One region of the Caulobacter sp. AVps16 genome, then DNA from elsewhere that is predicted to be linked to it. Evidence: predicted binding sites of a transcription regulator. Region 1 holds the regulator's gene; each other region holds the start of a gene.
What was found. The regulator LexA, encoded in region 1, represses DNA repair genes until DNA is damaged. The targets are predictions, from matches to a motif close to ATGTTCNCNANNTGTTCT.
Positions count from the first base shown of each region.

Region 2: uvrA (excinuclease ABC subunit UvrA) is a predicted target of LexA. The motif match lies at 1,531-1,548, and genes of this name have one in related genera.
Region 3: recA (recombinase RecA) is a predicted target of LexA. The motif match lies at 5,136-5,153, and genes of this name have one in related genera.

Region 1 covers NZ_CM178739.1:1,565,894-1,576,133, reverse strand. Annotated here, with positions in the region: gene ACW17U_RS07685 (hypothetical protein) at 1-157, opposite strand, end outside; gene ACW17U_RS07680 (anthranilate synthase component II) at 269-865, shown strand; gene trpD (anthranilate phosphoribosyltransferase) at 873-1,901, shown strand; gene trpC (indole-3-glycerol phosphate synthase TrpC) at 1,898-2,686, shown strand; gene ACW17U_RS07665 (lysophospholipid acyltransferase family protein) at 2,791-3,360, shown strand; gene lepB (signal peptidase I) at 3,424-4,251, shown strand; gene lexA (transcriptional repressor LexA) at 4,559-5,269, shown strand; gene mfd (transcription-repair coupling factor) at 5,470-8,934, opposite strand; gene ACW17U_RS07645 (FAD assembly factor SdhE) at 8,944-9,237, opposite strand; gene ACW17U_RS07640 (class I SAM-dependent methyltransferase) at 9,290-10,009, opposite strand; gene ACW17U_RS07635 (DEAD/DEAH box helicase) at 10,152-10,240, shown strand, end outside.
Region 2 covers NZ_CM178739.1:2,564,501-2,574,740, forward strand. Annotated here, with positions in the region: gene ACW17U_RS12305 (ABC-F family ATP-binding cassette domain-containing protein) at 1-1,059, opposite strand, end outside; gene ACW17U_RS12310 (hypothetical protein) at 1,205-1,384, opposite strand; gene uvrA (excinuclease ABC subunit UvrA) at 1,627-4,539, shown strand; gene ACW17U_RS12320 (hypothetical protein) at 4,615-5,532, opposite strand; gene ACW17U_RS12325 (glutathione S-transferase family protein) at 5,710-6,324, shown strand; gene ACW17U_RS12330 (hypothetical protein) at 6,377-7,252, opposite strand; gene ACW17U_RS12335 (hypothetical protein) at 7,253-8,047, opposite strand; gene ACW17U_RS12340 (hypothetical protein) at 8,176-9,126, opposite strand; gene trmFO (methylenetetrahydrofolate--tRNA-(uracil(54)-C(5))-methyltransferase (FADH(2)-oxidizing) TrmFO) at 9,227-10,240, shown strand, end outside.
Region 3 covers NZ_CM178739.1:2,451,414-2,461,653, forward strand. Annotated here, with positions in the region: gene ACW17U_RS11785 (AEC family transporter) at 1-500, shown strand, start outside; gene ACW17U_RS11790 (VOC family protein) at 569-946, shown strand; gene alaS (alanine--tRNA ligase) at 1,013-3,661, opposite strand; gene recA (recombinase RecA) at 3,967-5,031, opposite strand; gene ACW17U_RS11805 (sensor domain-containing phosphodiesterase) at 5,286-6,893, shown strand; gene ACW17U_RS11810 (DUF885 domain-containing protein) at 7,029-8,840, opposite strand; gene ACW17U_RS11815 (nuclear transport factor 2 family protein) at 8,972-9,358, opposite strand; gene ACW17U_RS11820 (GNAT family N-acetyltransferase) at 9,428-9,955, shown strand; gene ACW17U_RS11825 (branched-chain amino acid aminotransferase) at 9,952-10,240, opposite strand, start outside.

The DNA.
Region 1 (10,240 bases):
CCAGCACCATCACCGTGGCGAAGCTCAGCGCGCAAAACGCTGCAAAGGCCGCCGCTGCCAGGACGGGCCCCATCCTCTGGCGACGCTCCCGCGGCCGCAGCAGGGCGCGGGCATAGGCGATGGCGACCGGATCGAGGGCGGAATCAGACGAGACCATGGCGGCAGCTTGCCCGACCCGACCGGATCTGTAACGGGCTTAAGGCTTTCTCGCGCCCAAATGCCGCAAACCCCCTCCCGCTCCCGGCCCAGCCGTTCTAGAAGCTAGCCCATGATCCTGGTCATCGATAACTACGACAGCTTCACCTACAACCTCGTCCACTATCTGAACGAGCTTGGGGCCGAGACGCTGGTCCATCGCAACGACGACCTGACCGTGCAGCAGGCCCTGGCCCTGCGCCCGGCGGCGATCCTGCTATCGCCGGGCCCCAAGGCCCCCGACCAGGCCGGGATCTGCCTGCCCCTGCTGCGGGGCGCTCCCGAGGACATGCCGATCCTGGGCGTCTGCCTGGGCCACCAGGCCATCGGTCAGGCCTATGGCGGCGAAGTGATCCGCGCCAAGGACGTCATGCACGGCAAGACCAGCCCGATCCATCACGCCGACAAGGGCCTGTTCAAGGGCCTGCCCAACCCGTTCACCGCCACCCGCTATCACAGCCTGGCCGTGCGCCGCGAAGACCTGCCGGCCGAGCTGGAGGTCACCGCCTGGACCGCTGACGGCGAGATCATGGGCGTGCAGCATCGCACCCGCCCCGTCCACGGCGTCCAGTTCCACCCCGAATCCATCGCGACCGAGGGCGGTCACCAGATGCTGGCCAATTTCCTCGACCTGGCCGGGGTCAAGCGCGACCTCGCGGTCGGGGCCTAGGCCGAGCATGTCCGACGCCTTCAAGCCGCTGCTGGCCAAGCTGGCCGACGGTCAGACCCTGTCTGAAGATGACGCGGAAATCTTCTTCAGCGCCTGCCTGCGCGGCGAGCCCACACCGGCCCAGATCGGCGCGGCGGTCACCGCCATGCGCCTGCGGGGCGAGACGGTGGGCGAGATCGCCGCCTGCGCCCGCGCCATGCGGCGCGCCGCCGTCAGGCTGGACCATCCTTATGAGGTCATCGACGTCTGCGGGACCGGCGGCGACGGCCTGCACACCCTGAACATCTCGACCGCCGTCGGTTTTGTGGCCGCAGGCGGCGGCCTGAAGGTGGCCAAGCACGGCAACCGGGCCGTGACCTCAAAGTCCGGTACGGCCGATGTCCTGGCCGCCCTCGGGGTCAATATCGACGCCAGCCGCGCACAACAGCGCAAGGCGCTCGATGAGGCCGGGATCTGCTTCCTGTTCGCCCAGGCCCACCATGGCGCGATGAAGCACGTCGCCCCGATCCGCCAGCAATTGGGCTTCCGGACAATCTTCAACCTGCTGGGTCCACTGACCAACCCCGCCGGGGCCCGGCGCCAGGTCATGGGTGTCTCGGCGCCCCGCTTCGTCGAGCCCATCGCCCGGGCCCTCGGGGCCCTGGGGGCCGAGCGCGCTTGGTCGGTGCACGGCCAGGGCATGGACGAGCTGACCACCACCGGCGAAACCGAGGTGGCCGAATGGCGCGACGGCGTCGTGCGCTTCTTCACGATCACGCCGGAAGCGGTCGGCCTGCCGCGCGCCGCCCTGTCCGACCTGACCGGCGGCGAACCCGAGTATAATGCCGCTGCCCTGACCCGCCTGCTCGACGGCGAGAAGAGCGCCTATCGGGACATCGTCTTGCTGAATGCCGCTGCGGCCTTCCTGGTCGCCGACAAGGTCGAGACCCTGGCCGAAGGCATCGCGATGGCCGCAACCGCCATTGATAACGGCGCGGCCAAGGCGGCCCTTGCCGGACTGGTCGCAGCGACCAATACCGAACTGGCCAACGCATGACCGACATCCTGGCGAAAATCGCCGCCTACAAGCGCGACGAAGTGCTGGATCGCAAGCGCCGCCGCACGCTGAATGCCCTCGACAACGCTGCGCGCAATGCCTCGTCGCCGCGCGGGTTCAAGGCGGCTCTGGGCCACGCCCATGCGCCGGGCAAGCTGGCCCTGATCGCCGAGATCAAGAAGGCCTCGCCCTCCAAGGGGCTGATCCGCGCTGATTTTGATCCGCCGGCCCTGGCCCGTGCCTATGAGGCCGGCGGCGCGGCCTGCCTCTCTGTCCTGACCGACGGCCCCAGCTTCCAGGGCGCGGATGCCTATCTGATCGACGCCCGTGCCGCCGCCAGCCTGCCCTGTATCCGCAAGGACTTCCTGGTCGACCCCTGGCAGGTGACCGAGAGCCGCGCCCTGGGCGCAGACGCCATACTGGTGATCCTGGCGATGATCGACGACGCCCTGGCCGCCGATCTGATGAGCGAGGCCGCCCGCCTGGGCATGGATGCCCTGGTCGAGGTGCACGACGAGGCCGAGATGGAGCGGGCCGGCCGGCTGGGTGCAACCCTGGTCGGGATCAATAATCGCGACCTGAAAAGCTTCGTGGTCGATCTGGCCGTCACCGAGCGACTGGCCGCCCGGGCCCCGCGCGAGGCCCTGCTGGTCACGGAAAGCGGCATCTTCACCCCGGAAGACGTCGTGCGCATGGAAGCCGCCGGTGCCACGGCCATGCTGGTCGGCGAAAGCCTGATGCGGCAGGCCAATGTGGCCGAAGCGACGCGCACCCTGCTCGGCTGAGCACCGAACATCTGGCGTTCCTGCGCCCAACCGTCCAACCTGACGACTCAAGACGTTCCGCGACACCCACCCGACAGGAACGCGCCGAGGGAGAAGAGACGCCGATGAGCCCAATAGCTCGACTGGTGAAATGGGCCTTGGCCACCTACTTCCGCCTTCAGGGCTGGAGCGTAGAGGGCCAGGCCCCGGCGTCACGCAAGTTCGTGGTCATCGCCGCCCCCCATACGAGCAACTGGGACTTCGTCTATTTCATCGGCGCAGCCGACGCCCTGCACCTCAATCTCAGCTTCATGGGCAAGGCGTCCCTGTTCCGCTGGCCCTTCGCGGGGATCATGCGCGACCTCGGCGGCGTGCCGATCGACCGCTCGCAGTCGCGCGATACCGTTTCAGTCATGGCGGAGGAGTTTTCGCGGCGCGACGAATTCATGCTGACCATCGCGCCGGAGGGCACGCGCGGCAAGGCTCGCCAGTGGAAGACGGGCTTTTACAACATCGCCCTGAAGGCCGGCGTGCCGATGGTCTGTGGCATGATGGACTATCGCCGCAAGGTCGTGAGCCTGGGAGAAGCCATCATGGCCTCGGGCGACTACGAAAAGGACATGGTCAAGCTGGCGGCCATCTACCAGTCCTGTAGTCCCAAGTACCCGGAACGGGCGACCACCTTTCAGGGCTGAGGGCGCCACGATTTCGACAAGCTCGGCCTTTCCCCTATCCCACTTGAGTTCCGGGAGCGTGCGATGAACGACAAGGCCGATTCGAGCCCCAAGCCACCACTCTTGGCCGAGGTCATCGACTGGACCCGCTTCTTCGCCGTGGCCCTGGCGATCCTGATGATCCCCAGGACCGTCCTGGCCCAGCCTTTCTTGATCCCGTCAGGATCGATGCAACCGACCCTGGAAATCGGTGACCGCATCCTGGTCTCGAAATACGCCTATGGCTGGAGCCGCCACGCCCTGCCCTTCAGCCCGCCCATCGGACAGGGACGCCTGTTTGAACGTCAGCCGGAGCGCGGCGACATCGTCGTGTTCAAGCGGCCTGGCGACGGCCGCACCGACATCATCAAGCGGCTGGTCGGCCTGCCCGGCGATCATATCCAGGTCCGCAACGGGGTGCTGATGATCAATGGTTCGCCTGTCGAGCACTTTGCCCAGGCCCTCCGCGTCCAGGACGATCACGGTCAGCCGACGGTCGTCGAGGAAGTGGCCGAGCGCCTGCCCAATGGGCGGGCCTATCTGACCTACACCCAGGGACCGCAGACACCGGCCGCCAATACCGGCGTCTATCAGGTCCCGGCCGGCTGCTACTTCATGATGGGCGATAATCGCGACAACTCGGTCGACAGCCGGTTCGATCCCGGACCGGCCCCGCGCGGATATGCACGCTGCGCCTGGGACAGCGCCCTGGACGGTCATCTGCCCCCCGAAAGGGGCATGGGCTTTGTACCGGCCGAGAACCTGGTGGGGCGGGCCGAGCGCGTGCTGTTTTCCTGGGCTCCGGCCAAGGGGCCGCGCTGGAGCCGGACCTTCAAGAACCTGTCGGCGGCTGCCAGGTCACCCTCAGCCTGAGTCGAATCAGGGTTCGGCCGGTGAGATCCGCGTCGGAATCAAAGCATCCTTGCGGTGTTCGGAGCGCTTTGGCTCACCGTTTCTGGCGGCGCGCCGGGAGAAGCCTGCCAGCCCGTGGTTCCAGGCTGCGAATGATGTTTCAGGCCCTAGCCCATGACGACAAAGGGAAATTCCATTCCGCCCCGGGCCATGATGCGCCTTACGGGCCATTCGACGCGACCCAGGTCGTCAACTTGACATTAAGGAAGAACGCCTAGAGAACATTCGCAAGGTTTGCGGTTTGTTCCGCGTCTTCATCGAGGTCGAGATGCTCACGCGCAAGCAGCACGAGCTGCTGATGTTCATCCATGAACGCATCAAGGAGAGCGGGGTTTCACCGTCCTTCGACGAGATGAAAGAGGCCCTGGACCTCGCCTCGAAGTCCGGCATCCACCGCCTGATCACCGCGCTGGAAGAGCGCGGCTTCATCCGCCGCCTGGCTCACAGGGCCCGGGCGCTGGAAGTGGTCAAGCTTCCGCAGCAGGCCACGACGGCTGCCCCGCCCAAGGGGCGCGGCACCTTCAAGCCCCAGGTGCTGGAGGGTGGCGGCTCCGTTCCCGCAGCTCCCGCCGGGGCCACGACGGCTGCCGCCAATGACAGCCGCGAATTGCCGATCCTGGGCAAGATCGCCGCTGGCACGCCCATCGACGCCATCCAGCACGAACGCGATCGACTGCCAGTGCCAGAATCCATGCTCGGCGGCGGGGAGCACTATGTTCTGGAGGTGCAGGGCGACTCGATGATCGAGGCCGGCATTCTCGACGGCGACTATGTCATCATCAAGAAGGGCGACACGGCCACCTCGGGGGAGATCGTCGTGGCCCTGGTCGGCGAGGAAGCCACGCTGAAGCGCCTGCGCAAGAAGGGCGGCTCAATCGCCCTGGAGGCGGCCAATCCCAAGTACGAGACCCGCATCTTCGGACCTGATCAGGTCGAGGTTCAGGGCAAACTGGTGGGGCTCATTCGCCGGTACCACTAGGTCTTCAGGCTTGGCGAGATTTGAGGCCGTCCCGGCGATGTCGGGGCGGCCTTTTTTGGTTTCCGGACCACTGGCCCCCTCCGCGCCTTCGGCGCTCCTCCCCCGCAGGGGGAAGATGGTGAGGTCCGCGCTACCGATCTTCCCCCTCCGGGGGAAGATGATCGCGAAGCGATCCGTAGGGGGCAAGTCGCCGCCCTGCCCTACTCCCGCGCGATCCGCGCCAGGTGCCCCAGGATCTTCTCCGCCGCATCCAGCCGCTGGGCCGGGCTGTCCCATTCGCCCTTGATCACCACCTTCTGGTCGGGCCTTACCTTCCAGATCAGGCTGTTCTTGGCGACGTACTGCATCAACCCCAGCGGGTTGGCGTAGGTATCGTTGCGGAAGCTGGCCACAGCCCCCTTGGGCCCGACATCGATCTTGGCGACATTGGCTTCGCGGCACAGGCCCTTGATGGCGACAACCTTGAGCAGGCTGTCAGTCTCGGGCGGCAACGGGCCGAAGCGGTCGATCAGCTCGGCCGCCAGGGCCTCGCGGTCGGCCGACTTCTCGGCTTCCGACAGACGGCGATAGAGCGACAGGCGCACATTGAGGTCCGGCACATACTCGTCCGGGATCATCACGGCCGCGCCGGTATTGATCTGGGGTGACCAGCCGCGATCCTCCAGCAGGGCTTCGGCACCCTGGCGCTGGCGCAGTTCGGCGACGGCATCTTCCAGCATCTGCTGATAGAGCTCGACCCCGATCTCCTTGATGTGGCCGCTCTGCTCGTCCCCGAGCAGGTTGCCCCCGCCGCGCTGGTCCAGATCGTGGCTGGCCAGCTGGAAGCCGGCCCCCAGGCTGTCGAGGGATTGCAGGACCTGCAGGCGCTTCTCGGCCGACAGGGTGATGGTCTTTTCGTTCGGCGTGGTCAGATAGGCATAGGCCCGCGCCTTGGACCGGCCGACCCGGCCGCGGATCTGATAGAGCTGGGCCAGGCCGAACATGTCGGCACGGTGCACGATCAGGGTGTTGGCCGAGGGGATGTCCAGCCCGCTTTCCACGATGGTCGTGGCGAGAAGCACGTCGTACTGGCCCTCATAGAAGGCCGTCATCACGTCTTCCAGCTGGGTGGCCGCCATCTGTCCGTGACCGACGATGTACTTCACCTCCGGCACCTGGGTGCGGAGGAACTTCTCGATCTCCTCCAGGTCCTTGATGCGCGGCACGACGTAATAGGCCTGGCCGCCGCGATACTTCTCGCGCAGCAGGGCCTCGCGCAGGGTCACCGGATCGAACGGGCTGATATAGGTCCGCACCGCCAGGCGATCGACCGGCGGGGTGGCGATGATCGACATTTCGCGAATGCCGCTGAGCGCCATCTGCAAGGTGCGCGGGATCGGGGTAGCGGTCAGGGTCAGCATGTGCACATCGGCGCGAAGCTCCTTGAGCTTCTCCTTGTGCTTGACCCCGAAGTGCTGCTCCTCGTCGACGATCACCAGGCCCAGGTCCTTGAACGAGACCTGCTTGCTGAGCACCGCATGGGTGCCGACAACGATCTCCATCTGGCCATTGGCCAGGCCTTCGCGGGTCTCGGCGGCTTCCTTGCCGGTGACCAGACGCGACAGGCGGGTGATCTTGACCGGCCAGCCCTGGAAGCGGTCCTTGAAGGTCTTGTAGTGCTGGCGGGCCAGCAAGGTGGTCGGGCAGACGATGGCCACCTGCTTGCCGCTCATGGCGACGACAAAGGCGGCGCGCAGGGCGACCTCGGTCTTGCCGAAGCCGACGTCGCCACAGATCAGGCGGTCCATGGGCTTGCCCGAGCCCAGATCACTCAGCACATCGGCGATGGCCGACAGCTGGTCGTCGGTTTCCTCATAGGGGAAGCGGGCGCAGAACTCGTCGAACACACCTTGCGGCGCATCGGTCTCTTCCACCGACTTCAGCTGGCGGGCGGCAGCGATCTGGATCAGGCCCTCGGCCATGACCCGCAGGCGTTCCTTGGCCTTGGCCTTGCGGCCCTGCCAGGCCGCGCCGCCGAGCTTGTCGAGCTGGACGTTCTCGCCGTCGGTGCCGTAGCGGGTCAGGAGGTCGATGTTCTCGACCGGCAGATAGAGCTTGGCCTCGCCGCCGTAGAGCAGGTCCAGGCAGTCGTGCGGCGCGCCCTGGACGTCGAGGGTCTTGAGGCCCTCATAGCGGCCGATGCCGTGGTCGATATGCACAACGAGATCGCCCGGCGTCAGGGCGCTGGCCTCGGCCAGGAAATTGGCGGCGCGGCGCTTCTTGCGCGGTCGGGCCAGGCGGTCGCCGAGGATGTCGGTCTCGGAAATGACCGCCAGGTTCTCGGTCTCGAAGCCGTGGTCGAGCGGCAGGACAACCCGCTGCGGGACCTTGGGATCATTGGCCTTGGCCGCCTGCCAATAGGCCGCATAGGGGATCTTCTTGAGACCGTGGTCGGCCAGCATGGTCCCGAGGCGCTCTGAGGAGCCCTCCGACCAGGAAGCGAACAGCACGCGCTTGCCACTGCTGGTCAGGTCGCTGGCATGGGCCGCGGTGGCCTCGAACAGATTGACGCTGTCCTGGGCCCGCTCGGCGGCGAACACCCGGCCGAGCTTTGCGCTCATGTCGATCACATCCAGGCCCTGGGGCTGGAACGGCGTGAACCGGCGGTGCGGACGATCGTCGAGGGCCTCTTCCCACTCTGCAGCGGTCAGGTAGAGCGCACTGGGCTCAAGCGGACGATAGGCCGACTTGCGGTCTGCGCTGGCGCGAGCCTCATAGGCGTCGGCGATCATCGCCAGCCGCTCGTCGCGCGCCTCGGTGGCCTGATGGTCGACGCCGATCAGGGATCCGGCCGGCAGATAGTCAAAGAGGGTCGCCATCCGCTCGTAGAACAGCGGCAGCCAGTGCTCGAGGCCGGCGCGGCGACCGCCTTCACTGACCGTATTGTAGAGCGGATCATCGCCCGGCGCGCCGAACTTGGCGACATAGCCACGCCGGAACCGCGAGATGCCGTCGGCGTCCAGCAGGGCCTCGCTGACCGGCAGCAGGTCGATGTCCTTCAGCTGCTTGGTCGAGCGCTGGGTCTCGGGATCGAAGGCACGGATGCTCTCCAGCGTGTCGCCGAACAGATCCAGCCGGACGGGTTCCTCGGCATTCGAGGGATAGACGTCGATGACCCCGCCTCGGATTGCGAACTCGCCCTTTTCCGAGACCGTGGAGGCGCGGACATAGCCGTTGACGGCGAAATAGCGCTCCAGATCCTTGATATCGACGCTGTTGCCGACCGTGGCCGAATAGCTGGCGCGCATCAGAACGGACTTGTCGGGCACGCGCTGCAGCATGGCAGGTGCCGCGATCACCAGCAGGGCGGGCTTGGCGGTGCCCAGGCCACGGGCCAGGCGGGACAGGGTGGCCATCCGCTGGGCGGCCACGCCGGCCGAGGGCCCGACCCGGTCATAGGGCAGGCAGTCCCAGGACGGGAACAGAACGGCGTCGATCTCCGGCGCGAAGAACTTCAGCGCGTCGACAAAGGCATTGGCACGGGCGGTATCGCGGGCGACGAAGGCGGTCAGTCCACCCCGAGCCCGGGCAATGTCGGCCATGACCAGGGCATCGAAGCCCTCGGGCGCGCCGGCGAGAGTCAGCCCACCGGCCGCCTTGGCGATCTGCTTGGCATCGTAGGCCATGGGACCCTCTTAAGCGCCGTCGCCGATCGGGCGGACCGCATGGGCCTCAAAACGGAAGGTGCGGATCATGGCCAGGACGTCGGTCTCGAACGCCTCGGGCGTGGCCTCCTGGCCGACGATCCACGCATAGATCTCGCGATCCGGATTTTCCAGAAGCGCCTCGAGCCGATCCAGCTGTTCTGGCGTCAGGGTCTGGGCGTGGTTGTCCGCAAACGGCCCCAGAATGAGGTCCGCTTCCCGAAACCCGCGATGCCAGGCGCGGAACCGAAGCCGCCGGAGGCGGGAGTCGTGATCAATGGTCATGTGCCCGGCGGATATAGAGGGCCCAGCGGGCGGGCGCCAGCGCTCAAGCCCCTTAAGCGGCGGGTTTGCGCCACTCCAGGATCACATACCAGGGCACGCGGTTGTAGCGCGCGGCCTTGGCCGGTGGGCCACCGGTGGCTGCGGGCTCGTCAAAATGGGTCAGGACCAGCCCCTGGGCCAGGAACCACTGCATGTAATCGCTGAGCGGCCGATGCCAGTTGCGAATGGAAATGCCGCGCCAGCGCTCCCAGGTCGACCGCCGCTCCAGATAGTGATCCATGGCGAAATGGACGAGCCGGCCCAGCAGATTGCGCTGCCAGCCATCATGGGCGCGGGCGGTGCTGAAGCCACTGAGATTGGCGACCAGCAGGGTCCCGCCCGGGCGAAGGACCCGCGCCATCTCGGCGATCGCAGCCTGTGCCCCCTCGATGTCGATCAGTGTCAGATAGGTGACCACGAGATCAAACTGCCCGTCGGCGAAGTCGAGCGTCTCGGCCCGACCCTCGACATAGACACCGTCAGGATCGCGGGTCCGTGCCGCAACCAGAAGCTCCGGGGTCGGATCAAGTCCGACAGGCTCGAACCCCTCGGCCCGCAGAAGGCGACAGAACCGCCCTTCTCCGCAGCCCACATCCAGGGCCGCACCCCTGGTCAACCGGCGCAGCCTCTCGACCATTGGACCATCGAGGACATACTGGCGGCCAAAATCACCGGTTTCGCCCATATCGTCGATCCAGGCCTTGGCCGAGCTCTTCCATCCCCCGTCGTCCATCTTGGTCTCTCGCCTCGACTGCTTGCCATCATTGACTTTGCCGGGGTTCGGCCTATTTATCCCCAGCTTCGGAGCAGGTCAGGCGAATCCGCGCCACCCGTTCGCCCAAATACGGGTGGCTTCGAATTTCAGCCAGAATGACATGACAGAATTTTCCGAACTCGGGCTGTCGCCCACGACCCTCCAGGCGGTCGCAGACACCGGCTATACGACAGCTACCCCCATCCAGGC
Region 2 (10,240 bases), 1.0 Mb from region 1:
CAGTGGAGGGCCGCCCGGCCAGCCAAAGGCAACCGCCTCGAACGCCAGCACCGCCTTTCCCGGTGACAGCTGGGTGGATGGCAGGTCGAAGGACAGGGTCCTGTGGCGTTCGACCCGGGCCACAGCCTCTGATCTCGCCTCGGCGGCCTCGGCGGCCAGGCGCTGGGCCAGGCGACCCTCGCGCGCACCCGACAGCTCCGCCCGCTCGGCCATGGCCCCGAGGACAATTTTCGGCGCGCCGCCCTTGGCGGCGGATCGTTTGCCGGCGGCGTCGCGTCGCGCCTTGCGTTCGCGGGCGGCCTGGGCGTCCCGGGCCACGCGTTGAGCCTCCTGATCCGCGCGGTCAAGGTCGCGCGAGGCTGCAGCGGCCTCCTCGTCCCGCCGTTCGACATAGAGGTCGTATCCACCGCCATAGGTGCGCGCGCCCAGGGACGACAGCTCGACGATCCGGTCGAGCCCGCGCAGCAGGGCCCGGTCGTGGCTGACCACCACCACCCCGCCCTTCCAGCGATCAATGACCCTGATCACACCCTCGCGGGCGGCGGCATCGAGATTGTTGGTCGGTTCATCCAGAAGCAGAACGTCTGGCCGGGCCAGCAGAAGCCGGGCCAGGGCCGCCCGCGTGGCCTGGCCGCCCGACAGGGACAGGGCCGGACGCTCCGGGTCCAGATCCGGCAGCCCGGCTTCGGCCAGGGCCTGGGCGATGCGGCCCGGCAGGTCCCAGTCGGCATCCGACAGGTCGGCGTCATCCGCCTGACCGGCTTCAATCCGGGCCAGCCGGTCCCAGTCCGGACCCGCGCCCAGCAGGTCCACGAGCCGATCGTCGCACGAGCGCGCCGGGCTCTGGTCGAGCCGGGCCAGGCTGCCGGTGCGGGTTACGGTGCCGGCCGCCGGGACGCGGTCCCCTGCCATGATGTCCAGCAGGGTCGACTTGCCGACGCCATTGCGGCCGACGAGGCCGATGCGCTCGACACCGACGGCGAGATCAAGGTTTTCGAAAAGAGGGCGGCCGTCAGGCGTGACGGCGGCGACGGAATCCAGCGTGATGAAGGCAGACATGACGATCCAGGGTCAGGGAAACGGGACGGACGAAGCGGTCTTCCGTTGCTCTGATCATGGGAGTCTCCTTCAGGGGATCTGGCCGGGCTCTTTAAGGCGACCGGCGGCCTTGGGCAAGCCGAAGCCGCCCGGGTCGCTGGCGACCCTAGTTAGGCGCGATGGTATTGAACACGTAGATCAGAGACCCGACGCCGCCGATGAACACCATGAAATCGACAAAGACTGAGCGGGGCTTGCCAGTCTGAAGGTTCCCGCTGGCGTCGCGGATCGCCTGCTTGCCCTTTTCCTGTTTGTCAGCCTTGGCGGGCTTGGCAGCCTTGCTCATGTCGCGCTCCGTTTGAGCGCATTGAACCGTACACTGTTGAAGATCACGCTTTCAAAGGCGGTTAAGGCCCGGAAACCACGCCCCTCATGGCGCCAGCCTGCTGACACCTTCTGGCAGCAGGCTGTCACAGGACGACCTCCGGGCGTTTGTTCCCACCTTGTTCTTGTGTTAACTGCCGGCTCCGAGCCCTACATATAGCCGCTGCGCGGCACCCTCATGCCAGCCCCTGCGTTCCGGAACACATGGCCGAACAACTGAACTTCATCCGCGTCCGCGGTGCCCGCGAACACAATCTGAAGAATGTCAGCGTCGATATTCCGCGGGGCGAACTGGTGGTGCTGACCGGCCTGTCGGGTTCGGGCAAGAGCTCGCTCGCCTTCGACACCATCTATGCCGAGGGCCAGCGGCGCTATGTCGAGAGCCTGTCGGCCTATGCCCGCCAGTTCCTGGAACTGATGAGCAAGCCCGATGTCGACCTGATCGAGGGCCTGTCACCCGCCATTTCGATCGAGCAGAAAACGACCTCGCGCAATCCGCGTTCGACGGTCGGTACGGTCACCGAGATCCACGACTATATGCGCCTGCTCTGGGCCCGGGTCGGCACGCCCTATTCGCCGGCCACTGGCCTGCCGATCGAGAGCCAGACCATCAGCCAGATGGTCGACAAGATCACCGCCCTTCCCGAAGGCACGCGTCTCTATCTGCTGGCCCCGGTGGTCCGCGACCGCAAGGGCGAGTACCGCAAGGAAATCGCCGAGTGGCAGAAGGCCGGCTTCCAGCGGCTGAAGATCGACGGCCAGTACTATCCGATCGAGGACGCCCCTGCCCTCGACAAGAAGTTCAAGCACGACATCGACGTGGTCGTGGACCGCATCGTCACCAAGCCGGACATGGAGCAGCGCCTCGCCGACTCCATCGAACAGGCCCTGCGTCTGGCCGACGGTCTGGCCGTGGCCGAATGGGCGACGATCGACGAGGGCGAAAAAGAGCCCAAGCGGCTGCTGTTCTCGGAACGCTTCGCCTGCCCGGTCAGCGGCTTCACCATCGCCGAGATCGAGCCGCGGCTGTTCTCGTTCAACAATCCGGCGGGGGCCTGCCCGGCCTGCGACGGCCTGGGCGCCAAGCTGGCCTTCGACGCCGACATGGTGATCCCCGACAAGGACAAGAGCCTGCACAAGGGGGCCGTCGCGCCCTGGGCCAAGGGGCCTTCGCCGCTCTACACCCAGACCCTGCAGGCCCTGGCCCGCCACTATGGCTTCTCGATGGACGAAGCCTGGCACAAGCTGCCCGCCAGCGCCCGCGACGTGGTCCTGTTCGGCTCCAAGGGTCAGAAGATCAAGTTCGTCTATGACGACAACGCCCGCAAATACGAGGTCGACAAGCCCTTCGAGGGCGTCCTGCCAAACCTCGAACGCCGCTGGCGCGAGACCGACAGCAGCTGGGTCCGCGAAGAGCTGGGCCGCTACCAGTCCGACACGCCCTGCGAGGTCTGCCACGGCAAGCGCCTGAAGCCCGAAGCCCTGGCGGTGAAGATCGCCGGCATGGATATCGCCCAGGTCTCCCAGCTGGCCATCCGTCCGGCCAAGGACTGGTTTGCCGGCCTGGAGTCCCAGTTCAGCGACAAGCAGATGGAGATCGCCCGGCGGATCCTGAAGGAGATCAATGATCGCCTGCGGTTCCTGGTCGATGTCGGCCTGGACTATCTGAACCTGTCGCGCGGCTCGGGCACGCTGTCGGGCGGCGAGAGCCAGCGCATCCGTCTGGCCAGCCAGATCGGCTCGGGCCTCACGGGGGTCCTCTATGTGCTGGACGAGCCGTCGATCGGCCTGCACCAGCGCGACAATACCCGCCTTCTGCAGTCGCTGCAGGGCCTGCGCGACCTGGGCAATTCGGTGCTGGTCGTCGAGCATGACGAAGAGGCCATCCTCACCGCCGACTATGTCATCGACATGGGTCCGGCCGCAGGCGTGCATGGCGGCGAGATCGTGGCCCAGGGCAAGCCGGCCGACATCATGGCCAATCCCGCCAGCGTCACCGGCCAGTACCTGACCGGGACGCGCGAGATCGAGGTCCCGGAAGACCGCCGGCCGATCAGCAAGAAAAAGATGCTGCGGGTCGTCGGCGCCACCGGCAACAATCTCAAGGGCGTGACCGGCGAGATCCCGGTCGGCACCTTTACCTGCATCACCGGCGTGTCCGGCGGCGGCAAGTCGACCTTCACGATCGAGACCCTCTACAAGGCCGCCGCCCGGCGCCTGAACAATGCCAGCGACGCCCCGGCCCCGCACGAGCGCATCGAGGGCCTGGAGAACTTCGACAAGGTCATCGACATCGACCAGAGCCCGATCGGCCGCACCCCGCGTTCGAACCCGGCCACCTATACCGGGGCCTTCGGGCCGATCCGCGACTGGTTCGCCCAACTGCCGGAGAGCAAGGCGCGGGGCTATGGCCCCGGCCGCTTCAGCTTCAACGTCAAGGGCGGCCGCTGCGAGGCCTGCCAGGGCGACGGCCTGATCAAGATCGAGATGCACTTCCTGCCCGACGTCTACGTCACCTGCGATATCTGCAAGGGCAAACGCTACAACCGCGAGACCCTCGACATCCTGTTCAAGGGCAAGACCATCGCCGACGTGCTGGACATGACGGTCGAAGAGGCCGCCGACTTCTTCAAGGCCGTGCCGCCGATCCGCGACAAAATGGAGACGCTGAAGCGGGTGGGCCTGACCTACATAAAGGTCGGCCAGCAGGCCACGACCCTGTCAGGCGGCGAGGCCCAGCGGGTCAAGCTGTCCAAGGAGCTCTCCAAGCGCGCCACCGGCCGCACGCTTTACATCCTCGACGAGCCGACCACCGGCCTGCACTTCGAGGACACCAAGAAGCTGCTGGAAGTGCTCCACGAGCTGGTCGACCAGGGCAATACCGTGGTCGTCATCGAGCACAATCTCGACGTGGTGAAGACCGCTGACTGGCTGCTGGACTTCGGCCCCGAAGGCGGCGACGGCGGCGGCGAGATCGTCGCCGTGGGCTCGCCCCAGGACGTGGCCAGGGTCGAGGCCTCCTGGACCGGACGCTATCTGAAGGACGTGCTGGACCGCCACGAAGAGCGTCGCAAGGCGCGGGTGGCGGCGCTGAAGACGAGCAAGAAGAGCGCCTGATCCTGATGATCGCTTCTCTGGAGCGATCATCAGAAGCCCTGCCCTCCCCGGCTGTCGCCGGGGGGAGCGGGGTGGCTAGACGTTCGTCGCCACCGGCTCCACGCCCCCCGCCTTGAGGATCCGGTAGATTTCCGGAGCCGGCGAGAAGACGATCAGCGAGGTCAGCACCGAGATCACGCCAGCAAACAGGGCCCGGGTGATGCCGATCGGGGTAAAGAAGGTCTCCAGCGAGCTCATGTCCGGCTCGAACAGACCGCCAAGACCGGTAATGCCCCCCGAGGCGATCACCCCGATGGCGGCGACGATGGTCATGACCAGCAGATAGACGATCACGGCCATCACGACCGCCAGGAGATAGGCCCCGAGCAGGGCTCCGACATGGCCCTTGGTCATCGCCCAGGACGCCCGGATGGCGATCCGGCCGGTATCAAAGGTCAGGGTCGAGGCGAAGGACAGCCGGACGGCGACAAAGATCATCAGGAGGGCCACGCCGACAAAGCTGACCAGGCCCGTCAGTCCGGCAATGGGACCGCCGCCGGCGGCCACCCCGACCCCGATCAGGACCGCCGAGATCAGGATGCCCAGGATATAGACCGCCAGGAAGATCAGGTTGACCAGGATCAGCGTACCGGCCTGGCGCAGTTCGTCCGCGCCGAACCGCAGAAAGGCCGAGCGGCTGTCATCAGGGCGCAGCACGATGCGATTCACCGCCGCCAGGGTCACCGCATAGAGCGCCAGGCTGTAGAGCACGGAGAAAACCATCAGCGGGGCCAGGCCGCCCATGATCCGCAGCATCTCCTCCGGCGCGGCCGAGTTGTCAGCGCTGAGCGCCATGAACTCGTTCAGCTGCGGACCGGCCAGCTGGATCGTCAGGGTGCTGGTCATCAGGGACAGCACGGTCATCAGCACGGCCCACACCGCCACGACGCGCGGGTGCTCCCTCACGAGCCGGAAGCCGACAAAGGCGGCGTCGGAGGCGGAGAACTTGGACATGGTACCCTCGGCAGAACGGGATGGTTCGCGCCTAGGCGTAACAAGGTTCGCGGCGCTTCAACAGGGCCCGGGCACCGAATTCGACCCTGAAGCGAATGCGGCTTGCCCCGCATGGCGCGGCAACTCTAACATCTGTTTGAAAGGCGGCCGTCAGCGTCGCTCACCCGGGAGGTCTCTGTGAAGCTCTATGGCGAAGCCAACCCCGCGCCCAATCCCCGCAGGGTGCGGATCTTCCTGGCCGAGAAGGGCATCGACCTGCCGGAGATCCGGATCGGCATGCGCCAGGGCGGCCACAAGTCACCCGAGCACAAGGCCCGCAACAGCCTGGGACAGGTTCCGACCCTCGAACTCGATGACGGCACCATGATCAGCGAGAGCGTCGCGATCTGCCGCTATCTCGAAGCCCTGCATCCGCAGCCGCCGCTGTTTGGAACCACCGCCCTGGAGCAGGCCCAGATCGACATGTGGGTGCGGCGAATCGAATTCCAGCTGCTGATCCCGGTCGGCATGTTCTGGCGTCACGCCCATCCGCTCACGGCCGCCCTGCTGACGCAGAACAAGGACTTCGGCGAGTCCAACCGCGAAACCGTGGCCCGGGCCATGAAGTGGCTGGATCGCGAACTGGCCGACGGCCGTGCCTTCATCGCCGGAGAGTCCTATTCCATCGCCGACATCGTGGCCCAGACCACGCTCGACTTCGCCAGCTTCATCGGCCTGGAGGTGCCGGAGGGCACACCGCATCTGAGCGCGTGGCGCGAGCGCGTGGGATCGCGACCCAGCGCTGCTGCGTGAAATTTTCCGCACTTCCCGGCGAAAGCCAGGGAGAGCGGAGTATGGGTGAAGCCTAGGCCTTGGCTGCCATCAGCTGGCGAAGGGCCGCGGCCGGCGCAGAGGTGACGAGGACGGCCTGAAGGGTCAGGAACACCGGGGCCAGCAGCAGATTGGCCAGCAGGGCCAGGATCAGGCGCGGATGGCTGGCTGCCGCGCCGCCGGCGATCGGGTCTTCCAGCCCGCCGGCGATCAGGGCCCCGACCAGGCTGGAGACCGTGGCCCCCAGGATCGACATCAGCACGCAGAGCACGATGACCACGGCAATGGTGGCCAGCAGCCGCCAGAACTGGCCATGGGTGACCAGCCAGGCGGCGCGCGGATCGATATGGCCGCTCAGAAAGGCATGCGGGGCCAGCAGGGACAGTCGTACCGCCACCCAGGTGGACAGGCCGATCACCGTCAGTCCGCCGAGAAAGGTGAACCAGCCGCCGATCGGCGTTTCCGCCAGCAGCGCCGTCCCGAGGGCCAGGACCCCGCCCGGAATGATGGTCACCATCAGGGCCGCAGCCCAGGTGATCACTGACACGCCCAGCAGGCGCAGCTCCTCGCGACCCAGGCGGAGATAGGCAAAGCGCCGATCCTCGGGATGCAGCACCGATCGCATGATCGCCGCCGACAGGATCGCGCCGAGCACCAGGGCCAGCAGGATCAGCAGGACCATGACGCCGCCGAGGCGCGAAACGAAGTCGAGGATCTCGCGCGGGTCGGCCGATGACGGCCGCAGGGCCAGGTTCATGCGATCCTGCTCGCTGAGGACGATCTTGGCCAGCAGGCCCAGCAAGGGCAGCATGACCAGCGAGAATCCGGCCCAGGCCAGCACCACAACCGGATGCCGACGCATGGTTCGCACACCCTCCAGGGCAGCATTGATCGGCGAAAGGGCGGTCATCTAGACTTCCTGCAGGGGGGCCGCGGGCTGGCGCTGGCGGTACACATGGACGAGCGCGCTGGTCCAGACCGGCGCCAGATAGACATAGCCGAAGATCGCGCAGAAGGCGGCAAGCCCGCCGTCAAGGCCCGGTCCGGTCCAGCGTCCGAGCAGGTTGAGCACCGCCATCAGGCCGGCGATCGGTGCCGCCAGCACCAGGCCGGCGACAAAAACCTGCAGGCTGGCACCGCGCGTCAGGGGAAAGGCGCTCAGCACCCGCACGCCCGACTGATCCACCGAGGCCGCCGCCGCCAGGGACAGGCGCAGGCCCAGCCAGATCAGCAGGCCAAGGCCCACCAGTGGTGCCGCCCCGGCCACCAGGGTTCCCGGTCCCGATCCGGCCAGGGCGTCCTGCCAGGCCTGGGATGAGGTGGCATCGAAACCCGGCGCATTGGCCCGCGCCACGCCCAGGGCTATGGCCCCGACCACAAGCAGGAGGACGGTCGCCACCACGAACAGGAAGACCCCGACCAGGGCCTGAACGCCGAGCAAGCGCCACTCGTCCTGTCCCCAGCGCAGGCCGGCCAGTCCCGAAGCCCGGCCAAAGGCGTTGCGGTAGAGTGCGCCACAGGCCAGGGCCACGGCGGCGATCTCGCCCAGCAGGGCGACAAGGCCAAGGCCCGGCGGCAACTGGCGACTCACGACGCTGAGCACAACGGCGACCAGCAAGGCCCCCCAGCAGGCGCGGACCGACGGCCCGAGCCCTGCGACCCCCGCCCGAACGGTCGCCCCGATCGCGACCGATCCATCCGTCATGGCACGCCCTTTCGAACCGCTCCGCCCGAGTCGCGCGGAGCCGTCTGTTTACGACGCGTCGCGCCAGGTTGCGACGCGTGCCGGCGATCAGGATGCGATTTTGCGATCTAAGTGGCGCCGGCGCCGCGTCAGGTCCCCGGCTGGCGGGTCAGGTCCCGATAGGCTGCGGCCCAGGGCGCGCAGACGATGGCGAACAGTCCCGGCCCGATCACCGACCAGACCAGGCCGATCACGGCCAGCCAGGGCCAGGTCGAGCGCAGAAGATCCAGCGGCGGCCGGGCGAGGAAGGCCTGCACGGCCTGGGGATCCGACAGCCAGACCGGCGGACCGCCCGCCATAAAGAGCGCGCTCAGCACCACACCGGCGAGGATCAGTTCGAGAACCAACAGGATCAGCAGGCTCAGCACCGCCACGCCCAGCAGGCGCCAGGTCGAGCCGCGCGTCAGGGCCCAGGATTCAAACAGCCGGAACTGGCGGTCCGCGAAGGTCATGGGCGCGGCCAGCGAAAGCCGCAGCGCCAGCCAGATCAGAAGTAGGACGGCCACAAAGGCCAGACCAAAGCCCGTCAGCACGCCGGCCGCCGCGCCCTGCCCCTGCGGCCCGCTGCTCAGGCCGACGACCAGGGCCGGCACCAGCACGCCGATGGAGGCAAGCACCGCCACGATATAGGCCAGGACACTCACCACCAGGAACAGCAGGGCGAGCCACAGCTCCTGGGGCCCCAGTCGCAGAAAGGCACCGCGCGACTGAGCCGGCTCAAGCACTGCGCGGAAGATGGCCGAGCAGATCAGGGCCTTGATGAAGGTGCCCCACAGCCAGCCGCCGACCTGGATCAGCATCAGGCCGGACTGCAACTGCATCATCTGGCTGATCGAGTCCGGATCGAGCTCCCCCGACCGGGTCTGCATCAGGGCGGCGATCGTCTTCATGAGCTCGGGGCCCATGAGGGGGATCAGGGCCAGGATCGGGGCCAGGGACAGGATCAGCATGACCACGCCCCAGATCAGAACCGCCCCAGGCTGCCGGGCAATGACGCCAAACCCTGCCAATGCCGAACCCGTCACCGAGATCTTGGCCATCTGTAGTTCCCCCCTGTCCGCCGCACGCGCCATACGTGGGTTTTCATGAGAGCCTACACCCAGGTTTCACTTGGCGACAGCCGGAGGTATGAGGTCGCCCATGAGCACTCAGACCTCCCCCCTAAAGCCGGTTCACGTCATCGGCGGCGGCCTCGCCGGTTCCGAAGCGGCCTGGCAGATCGCCAGCGCGGGCGTGCCCGTGGTCCTGCACGAAATGCGGCGTGATGAGCCGTCGGGCCCTGTCCGCACAGAGGCCCACCACACCGACGGCCTGGCCGAGATGGTCTGCTCCAACTCGTTCCGCTCCGATGACTGGCAGTTCAACGCTGTCGGCCTGCTGCACGCCGAGATGCGCAGGCTGGACTCCCTGATCCTGTCGGCCGCCGACCAGCATCAGGTTCCCGCCGGTGGGGCCCTGGCCGTCGACCGCGACGGCTTCTCGGCCGAGGTTACCCGTCGCCTTCAAGCCCACCCCCTGGTCACGATCCAGCGCGAGGAAATTGCCGGCCTGCCGCCGGAGGACTGGGACAATGTCGTGGTCGCCACCGGCCCCCTGACCTCGCCGGCCCTGGCCGACGCCATCCTCGACCTGTCCGGAGAGGGGCAGCTGTCCTTCTTCGACGCCATCGCCCCGATCATCCATCTCGACTCGATCGACATGGACGTCGCCTGGCGCCAGTCGCGCTATGACAAGGAAGGTCCCGGCGGCGACGCCGCCGCCTATATCAACCTGCCCATGAACAAGGCCGAGTATGAGGCCTTCATCGATGCCCTGATCGCCGGCCCCAAGGCCGAGTTCAAGGACTGGGAGCATGTGCCCTATTTCGACGGCTGCCTGCCGATCGAGGTCATGGCCGAGCGCGGTCGAGAGACCCTGCGCCATGGCCCAATGAAGCCTGTCGGCCTGACCAATCCGCGAGATCCGCTGGTCAAGTCCTATGCCATCGTGCAGCTACGCCAGGACAATGCCCTGGGCACCCTGTGGAACATGGTCGGCTTCCAGACCAAGCTGAAGCACGGGGCCCAGGCCGAGGTGTTCCGGATGATCCCGGGCCTGAAGGACGCCCAGTTCGCGCGCCTGGGCGGCCTGCACCGCAACACCTTCATCAACAGT
Region 3 (10,240 bases), 890 kb from region 1:
TGGGCTGGGCCGCTGGCCGCTCGATCCCGGGATCCGCATGGCGCGCCCTGTCCAATCCGATCGTCGTCGCATCGCTGATCGGAGTGGGCCTGGCCATCACGGGCCTCACCCTACCCGCCGTTCTGGATCGCGCCCTGGCCGCAGCGGCAGTGTCGGGCAGCCCGGTGGCCCTGGTCGCCCTGGGCGCGGCCCTGGCCCTGCCCTCAGCCGAGCCGAAGCTGGCTCCGCAGTCGGGGCCGGTACTCGCCGCCGCCCTCGCCAAGCTGCTGGCCCTGCCAGTACTGACCTGGCTGGCCGTGGGCCTGACCGACGCTCCAGCCGCCTTCCGGCTGGGAGCTACCCTGCTGGCCGCGACACCGACGGCGGTCAATGTCTTCATCCAGACCCGGGCCCTGAACGTCTTTGCCCGGGGCGCGGCGCGGACCGTCGCCGTGACCACAGCCCTGGCGGTCGTGAGTCTGTCCATCGTGGCGATGTTGCTGACACAAGGTGTCAGCTAGTTCCCCCTTCGTTCTGGATTCAGGCGCCACATCGCGGCTAGTCTGGGGCACCAAGGAGGACACCAACCATGATCCGCTACGTTACCATAGGCGCCAACGACCTGGACCGCGCCCAGACCTTCTACGACGCCATTGCCGCTGTACTGGGCCAGCGGCGCCTGTGGCGGCAGGGCGACTGGATAGGCTATGGGCCGGAAGGCGGCGATGCCAAGGTGTTCATCTGCAAACCCCATGACGGTGAGGCGGCGCGCGCCGGCAACGGCATCATGGTTGGACTGCAGGCCGAGAACACCGCCCAGATCGACGCCTTTCATGCGGCGGCCCTGGCCAATGGCGGCACCTGTGAAGGACCGCCCGGCCCCCGGCCCGCTTATGGCGATGGCTACTACGGGGCCTATGTCCGGGACCCGGACGGCAACAAGCTCTCTGCCTTCCTGAGCAGCTGATCGCAAGGAAAAGCCCGCCGCCTCCTGCGAGACGGCGGGCTTTCGCTTTCAAGGGCTCAAGAGGCCTTAGCCGGCGAGGACGGCCTTGATGGCATCCAGGCCGTCCTGGGCCTTGGTGGCGTCAGGCGCACCGCCCTGAGCGAAATCGGCCTTGCCGCCGGCCCCTTGCCCGCCCATGGCCAGAACAGCGGCCTTGGCAAGTTCGGCGGCGCTGAACCGGCCGACCAGATCAGCGGTGACGGCCACGGTCACGGCAGCCTTGCCGTCGCTGGTCCCGACGAGGGCCACGATTCCGCCGCCCATCAGCTGCTTCTTGAACTCCTCGGCCACCCCGCGCAGCTCCTTGCCGCCGACGCCGTCCAGAATCTTGGCGATCAGGGCCGTGCCGCCCACGTCTTCCGGACCGGAGGCCGCGCCACCGCCGCCGCCCAGGGCCAACTGCTTGCGGGCCTCGGCCAGCTGCTTTTCCAGCGACTTGCGCTCGGCGATCAGGGCCTCGACGCGGGCGCCGACCTCCAGGACCGGGGTCTTGAACTGGTCGGCCAGGGCCTTGGCGACGCCGGCCTGGTCCAGCAGGAAGCGGCGGGCCGCCTCGCCGGTCAGGGCTTCGATGCGGCGGATGCCGGCCGCGACACCCTGCTCGGACACGATCTTGAACAAAGCGATGTCGCCGGTCCGGGCCACGTGAGTGCCACCGCACAGCTCGACCGAATAGGCCTTGCCGGCTTCGGTCAGAGACTTGCCGAGGGTCAGAACCCGGACGCTATCGCCGTACTTTTCGCCGAACAGCGCCACGGCGCCGGCCTCGATGGCCTCCTGCGGGGCCATTTCCTGAGTTTCGGCCGGCACGTTCTGACGGATGACTTCGTTGACCTCGGTCTCGATGCGCTCGATCTCGTCCGGCGACAGCGGACCGCCATGACTGAAGTCGAAGCGCATGCGCTCGCCATCGACCATCTGGCCCTTCTGGGCAACGTGAGGACCCAGCACATGGTGCAGGGCGGCATGCACGAGGTGGGCGGCTGAGTGGTTAGAGCGCGTGGTGGTACGGCGGGCAGCGTCCACGGACGCCACGACGCTGTCGCCGACCTTCAGGTCGCCGGCCAGTTCAACGCGGTGCACATAGAGCTCGCCGGCCTGCTTCTGGGTGTCGAGCACCCGGCTCTCTCGGCCATTGGCCTCGATCACGCCGGTATCGCCGGCCTGGCCGCCGCTCTCGGCATAGAAGCTGGTGCGGTCCAGCAGGACCTCGACGGTCTGGCCAGCCGCTGCGGCCTGCGCCTCGGCACCGTCGACCAGAAGGGCCTTCACCACGCCTGTGGTCTCGGTGTTGTCGTAGCCGACGAAGTCGGTCGGACCCGTGCGTTCCTTGATTCCGAACCAGGCGGCAGCAGCACCGGTTTGGCCCGAACCGGCCCAGTTGGCGCGCGCCATGGTGCGCTGGCGCTCCATGGCCACATCGAAGCCGTCGGTGTCGACCGTAATGCCCCTGGCGCGCACGGCATCCTGGGTCAGGTCCAGTGGGAAGCCATAGGTGTCATAGAGCTTGAAGGCCACCTCGCCATCCAGCACGCCGCCGGACGTCAGGTTGGCCGTGGCGTCATCCAGCAGACCCATGCCGCGGCCGAGGGTAACGCGGAACCGCTCCTCTTCCTGGCGCAGGGTTTCGACGATCGAGGCCTCGGCGCGGCGCAGTTCCGGATAGGCTTGACCCATCTCGGCGACCAGGGTCGGGGCCAGACGGTGCATCAGGGGCTCATTGGCGCCCAGCAGATAGGCATGGCGCATGGCGCGGCGCATGATCCGGCGCAGGACGTAACCGCGGCCTTCATTGGACGGTGTGACGCCATCGGCCAGCAGGAACGAGGATGAACGCAGGTGGTCTGCGATCACCCGGTGCGACGGGGCCTGTGCCCCTTCTGCCTTGACGCCGGTCAGGTCGACACTGGCGGCGATCAGGGCCTTGAACAGGTCGATGTCATAGTTGTCGTGCACGCCCTGCAGGACGGCGGCGACCCGCTCCAGGCCCATGCCGGTATCGATCGACGGCTTGGGCAGGGACAGGCGCTCACCGCCGGCCAGCTGCTCGAACTGCATGAAGACCAGGTTCCAGATCTCGATGAACCGGTCGCCGTCCTCATCCGGGCTGCCGGGCGGGCCACCAGGGATGTGCGGGCCATGGTCAAAGAAGATCTCGGAGCAAGGACCGCATGGACCCGTGTCGCCCATCGACCAGAAATTGTCGTTGGTCGCGATGCGGATGATGCGGTCATCCGTCAGTCCGGCGATCTTCTTCCAGAGATCCGCAGCCTCTTCATCGGTGTGATAGACCGTGACCAGCAGCTTGTCCTTGGGCAGGGCGAAGTCGCGGGTCAGCAGGGTCCAGGCATGGCTGATCGCCTGTTCCTTGAAATAGTCACCGAACGAGAAATTGCCGAGCATCTCGAAGAAGGTGTGATGCCGGGCGGTGTAGCCGACATTGTCGAGGTCATTGTGCTTGCCGCCGGCGCGGACGCACTTTTGCGAGCTGACCGCCCGCGGATAGGCCGGCGTCTCGGCCCCGGTGAAGGCGTTCTTGAACGGCACCATGCCCGCATTGACGAACAGCAGGGTCGGATCGTTCTGCGGCACCAGCGGTGCCGATGGCGTGATCGCGTGGTCGGCCTTGCCGAAATAGTCGAGGAAGGTTCCGCGGATCTCGTTCAGGCTGGGCATGGGCGTCTCTAGGATCTCGATAGAGTCCGGCTGTCCGGAGGTTGGGGCTGCATAGCGCGGTTTTCTGTGGAGTGGAAACCGAGTCGGCGGCGCGAGCCGAGTGTCACCGCTTCAACGGCCAGATTGGCTGACCCATGGACCCCTTTGCGCAGGTGACGCGCAGCCCGCAAACGAAATCGGACGCCTGGTTTGGGGTCCAGGCGTCCGGGGATCGCGGCCTTCGCGGCGGGGGTGCTGCGGGCGTCTGAGTGGCGGGTTTCGCCCGAAGCGAGCGAAGGTCGCGAAACCTTTGGAGCCGTCCGGCCCTATTCGTCGCCGTCCTCGGGACCGCCAACCAACAGCTCTTCCTCAATCTTCTGGGACGACTTGCGCACAGCCGCCTCGATCTCGTTGGCGAGATCCTTGTTGGCCTTCAGGAACTCGCGGACATTGTCGCGGCCCTGACCGATGCGCTGGCTGTTGTAGGAGAACCAGGAGCCGGCCTTGTCGATCACCCCGGCCTTGACGCCCAGGTCAATGATCTCGCCAAGCTTGGAGATGCCCTCGCCATACATGATGTCGAACTCGACCTCACGGAACGGCGGGGCCACCTTGTTCTTCACGACCTTGACCCGGACATTGTTGCCGATGATCTCGTCGCGGTTCTTGACCGAGCCGGTGCGGCGAATGTCCAGGCGCACCGAGGCGTAGAACTTCAGGGCGTTGCCGCCCGTGGTGGTCTCGGGGCTGCCATACATCACACCGATCTTGTGGCGGATCTGGTTGATGAAAATGACGATGGTATTGGTCTTGTTGATCGAGCCGGTCAGCTTGCGGAGCGCCTGGCTCATCAGGCGGGCCTGAAGGCCGGGCAGGCTGTCGCCCATCTCGCCTTCGATTTCCGCCTTGGGCGTCAGGGCCGCCACGGAGTCGACGACCACGATGTCGACGGCCCCCGACCGCACCAGGGTGTCAGTGATCTCCAGGGCCTGCTCGCCATTGTCGGGCTGAGAGACCAGCAGGTTGTCCAGATTGACGCCCAGCTTGAAAGCATAGCCCGGATCCAGGGCGTGTTCGGCGTCCACGAAGGCAGCCGTGCCGCCGGCCTTCTGCACCTCGGCCACCGCGTGCAGGGCCAGGGTGGTCTTGCCCGAGCTTTCCGGACCGTAGATCTCGATCACCCGCCCCTTGGGCAGGCCGCCGATGCCGAGGGCGATATCGAGGCCGAGCGAGCCGGTGGAGACAGACTCCATCTCGACCTTGCCCTTCTCGCCCAGCTTCATCACCGAGCCCTTGCCAAAGGCCCGATCAATCTGGGCAAGCGCCGCCTCGAGCGCGCGCTGCTTGTCGCCGTCTTCCTTACCCACGAGTTTCAAAGCCGCCTGGTTCATTGGAGATGCGCCCTTATTCCATGATTCCGCCCGGCCGAGCCGGGCTTCGCGTTTCGCGCGCCCATTGATCGGTGGAACACTCAAAGTCGTACCGCCTTTGTTCCGTGTTCGCAAGATGTTCTTTTCATCATGAGCCCACTTTCCTCTACCCGGATCCGGTATTTGCGGCTCTTTGTCGCAGGTCTATTTCCGGATCGGGAAACACGTCCTTAAGGCCCGCGTGCGACGTTTGCGGTCGTAAGGGGAGCCGAACCTTGTCGATAGATCCACGTCGCCTACTGGGGCTGGCCTTTGCCAGCGCCGACCTGCTGGTCGAGATTCGCGACGGCACGATCGACATGGCCCTGGGGGCCGCCCAGCGCATTGTTGGGCTGAATGAGGCCGCCCTGACCGGAAAGGTCTGGCGCGACCTGTTTTGCCCGTCCGATCAGGCCCTGATGGATGCGATCATCGCCTGCGCCGATGACGGCGCACGCCGGGGTCCGGTGATCGTCCGCCTGGCGGGGCCGACAGAACGTCATGTCAGCGTCGTCATGCGCGCCTTGCCCGAAAACGGCGGCCGCCTGTCCTGCGCCCTCACCACCAGTCAGGCCCCCAGCCCCGCCGTCGGCGCCGATGGCCTGCATCCAAGGGAGTCCTTCGAGGACATCGCCAAGGGCTTGTTCGAAGCTGCGCGCGTGACCGGGATCGAGCTGGAACTGGCCATGATCGAGTTCGCCGGGCTAGGCGAGCGCCGTGCGGCCCTGCCGCAATCGGAAGCCGAGGTGCTGGACGCCCATGTCGCCGGCGCGGTTCGCGCGGAATCCCACGGCGGTGCCGCGGCCACGCGACTGTCGGACGACCGCTACGCCGTGGTGCGGGCCAAGGACGAGAATACCGACAATCTGACGCGCCGGCTCAGCCACATGCTCGAACTGGACGCCAGCGCCCACGTGGTGTCGCTGGAGCCCGGAAACGCCTCGGCGCGTTCCATGCGAGCCCTGCGCTACGCCCTCGACGATTTCCTGAGCGAGGGCCTGAAAGACACGCCGCCGATGAGCCTGGCTGAAGCGATGAACCGCTCGGTCAAGCGCACCCTGGCTCGTGCGGGCGCCCTGGGCGTTGCCGTCAGCCAGCGCCGCTTCAATCTCGCCTATCAGCCGGTCGTCAATCTGGCGACGGGCGAGGCCCACCACCATGAGGTGCTGGTCCGTTTCGAGGAGGGCGCAAGTCCTTTCGCCCTGATCCGGATGGCCGAAGAGTTCGACCTGATCGAGGAACTGGACCACGCCATTGTCGAACAGGCCACCCGCCGCCTGGCCCAGGACCGGTCGGGCGACCTGAAACTGGCCGTCAATGTCTCCGGCCGAACGATCGTCACCGAGGGCTTCGTCGACCACGTCTCGCGTTTGCTGGCCAAGTTCGACCAGGCCAAAGGCCGCCTGATCTTCGAGATCACCGAGAGCGCCGCCATCGACGACCTGCCGCGGGCCAATCGCCATATCCAGTCCCTGCGCGGCATGGGATCGCTGGTCTGTCTTGACGATTTCGGATCGGGTGCCGCCTCCTTTGCCTATCTGCAGGAACTCAGCCTGGACATCGTCAAGATCGACGGACGCTATGTTCGGGAACTGGCCGCCAACGGGCGCGAGGGGGCCATGGTGCGGCGCCTGGTGGAAATGTGCCGCGATCTGAAGATCCGCACGGTCGCCGAAATGATCGAGTCGGCCGAGGTCGAGGATGTCGTGCGCGACGCCGGCGTCGATTTCGGTCAGGGCTGGCTTTACGGCAAGCCGGCAGACATGCCCAAGCCGGCCCTGAAGCCGCCCTCGGCCGTCAAAACCATTGCCCGCCGGGCCGGGGCTTCGGAGAGCTGGGGTTAGAACCCCTTCTGACCCTGATGACTTCATCAGGGTCAGAAGAAAAGGTCTATAAATCAAAATCTTAGAGCGTTTTCGATCCGATAGCCGTTTCACACCCATCGGAAAACGATCCAGGCCCCAGCTGTCCTGTCGCCGCTATTTGCCGGCCTTCTTGGCGGCGATGTAGTTGTCGATCACGCTTTCCAGGACGGTCAGGGGCGTCATGCCCGACAGCAGGCCCGCGTCGTGGAACTCCCGGATGTCGAACTTCTTGCCCAGGGCCTTGCGGGCCTTGTCGCGGGCACGCAGCCAGACGATCTTGCCGATCATGTAGCTGCAGGCCTGACCCGGCCAGACGCAGTAGCGCTCGATCTCGGTGATCGCGCCGCTTTCCTCGTCGCCCATGGTTTCGGCCATGTACTTGATCGCCTGCTCGCGGCTCCACTTCTTGTGGTGCATGCCGCTGTCGACCACCAGACGAACGGCGCGGAACAGGGCGTCATGCAGCATGCCGATCTGGCCACGGGGATCGGTCTTGTAGATGCCCATCTCGACGGCCAGCTCTTCCGAATAGAGCGCCCAGCCCTCAGCATAGCCCGAGAAGCCGATCACCTTGCGGATCAGCGGCAAACCCTTGGCCTCGTTGGAGAGCGTGAGCTGTAGATGGTGGCCGGGTACGCCTTCGTGCACAGTCAGGGTCGTCAGGGTGTACTTGGCCTGTTCCTTGGTGTCGCGAAGGTTGATCCAGTAGATCCCCGGACGCTTGCCGTCGAGCGAGGGCGAATTGTAGTAGCCGCCCGGCGCGCCGGCCTCGATGGCCTTGGGTACCCGGCGGATTTCCAGCGGGGCCTTGGGCAGCTGCCCGAAATAGGCCGGCAGTTGCTTCTCAATCCACTTTGCCTTGACGTTGAGGTCAGCGATCAGCTGTTCCTTGGCCGCGTCGGTGTTCTCGTAGATGTCCTTGCCCAGCTCGGCCATGCGCTGGCCGACCGTACCCTTGGTCATGCCGATGGATTTGAAGAGCTTGTCGGCCTGGGCCTCGATCGACTTGACCGTGTCCAGACCCAGCTGGTGGATCTCGTCAGGCGTCAGATTGGCGGTCGTATAGTTCTTCAGCGAGGTGGCGTAGTAGTCGCCGCCGTCCTTCAGGCGCCAAACGCCAGCGTCATGGGTGGCCTTGGGCCGCACGCTTTCAAGCAGGACGATCTGGCGCTTCAGGGCAGGCAGGACCGAATTGAGGTAGACCTTGGTCGCCTCGCCGGCCCAGTCACCCTCGATCTTCTTTTCGGCAGTACGGCGCACGATCGACTTGATCAGCGGAGCCTCGGCCGTCGGCGTGTCGGCAAAGGCCTTCATCTGGATCAGGGTCTTGTCGATCACAAAGTCGGGGGGGATCACGCCGTCGGCGTAGTCGCGCTTGGCGATGATGGTTTCCTGGTCCATCAGGCGGGCAAAGCCCTCCATCCGCTGCAGGTAGGCATCCGCGTCGGCCCGGGTTTCGATTGCGTGCTGGGTGTCGAGGAAGTCAGGCATCGACTGGTAGCTGCCTGTCAGCTGGCTCAGCACATAGGGCGCACCAGAGCCGCCACCGGCATAGGTGAACTTGCTACCCTCGTCCTGCACCGCCAGGGTGAACTCAACGGTGTCGTAATTGACAGCGTCCATGCCCGACATTGACTTGCGGTCGATGGCGCGCAGGGCCTTCAACTGCTCGCGGGTCTGGACCGCGCCTGCGGCGAGAGCCTCAAAGGATCGATCGCTGAGCAGGCCCTTGGTCCAGGCCAGGTCGCCCTTGTCCAGACCCAGCCCCGTGGCCAGTTCTGGGGCTTGCCGCAGCAACTTGGCCATGGCGTCGTCGAACAGGGCATTCATCTTGGCCACTTCGCCGTTGGCGGGTGCGGCGGCCTGGGCGAAGGCGAGCGACGGAGCCGAGGCGGCGAGGCCGGCGGCCGCAGTGGAGAACAGCATCTGACGGCGAGTTTGCAAGGCGAGACCCCTAAAGAACGTTTTGTTGGGCGAATGCGTAGGCCCAGAGCCGGATGACCGTAAATTAATTTCTCTTAATCCGGAGCAGGGCGTGGCTGCTAAGGTCGAAGGGGTCAGTCGCCCCGGTCGAGGGTCACGTAGAGCTCACTCTCGATCACCCACTGGCCGGTGACCTTCTTCCAGACTGCCAGATAGGTCCCGGACTGTTCGGGCACGCCCTTCCAGGATCCGACCCAGCGGCCGCGCTCGGCGGCCCGCAATCCGGCACTGTCGAGTTCGACCGTCTCGCTGGTTCGGACATAGGCGATGAAGGCCAGGTCGCGGAACTGGGCCTCAAAGGCGGCGATCACCTCGCCCGCCCCCATCAGCAGGGAGCCGTCGCCCGCGATCAGCCTGACTTGGGGATCGAAGAACGGCGAGAGCCGCGCTGCCGTCTTGGCGGCGATCAGTTTGTTGGTCAGCTTGCGGCGGGCGGCGATGGCATTTTCAGGCGTGGTCATGGGCCAGGTCTCGCAAAGCGGTTGCGGCGGTGTAGCCTGCCGGATCACCGCGCCGCAAACAGAGTCGCCATGACCCTCCTCCCCCCCGTGATCGTCACCGAACGCCTGACCCTGAAAGCCTCCGAGCTCAGTGACTTCGACGACAGCGTCGCCATGTGGTCCGATCCCCAGGTCACCCGCTTTGTCGGCGGCCGGCCTTCGACGCCGGAGGAGAGCTGGGCCCGCCTGCTGCGCTCGCGCGGCCTGTGGCCCCTGCTTGGCTTCGGCTACTGGGCAGTGCGCGAAACTGCGACGGGGCGCTATGTCGGCGAGGTCGGTTTTGCCGACTTTCATCGCGAAATCACGCCCAGCTTCTTTGGCCAGCCGGAAATGGGCTGGGTTCTGGCGTCCTGGTCACATGGCCAGGGCTACGGAACAGAAGCCGTGACGGCAGGCCTCGCCTGGATCGACCAGACCCTGGCCCCGCCGCGGGTGCCCTGCATCATCGATCCGGGCAACGCCCCTTCATTGGCGCTGGCCCGCAAGACCGGCTTCAAGCTGGTGACGGAGACGGCCTACAAGGACGCTCCGATCCTGTTGCTGGAACGCAAGCCCTAAACAGGGTGGACCCAGCCGTGGGGATCGGCCGCGCGACCGCGCTGGATACCGATCAGGGCGCTACGCAGTCGCTCGGTCATCTCGCCCTCGGCACCATTGCCGATCGCGAAGTCCCCAGTCACCGTTCGAACTGTGCCGATACCCGTCAGCACCGCAGCCGTGCCGCAGGCGAAGACTTCCCGCAACCGTCCGCTGGCGGCGTCAGCGCGCCACTGCTCCAGGGAATAGGGCTCCTCGCGCACCGTGATCCCCTGTTCGCGCGCCAGGGTGATGATGGCGTCGCGG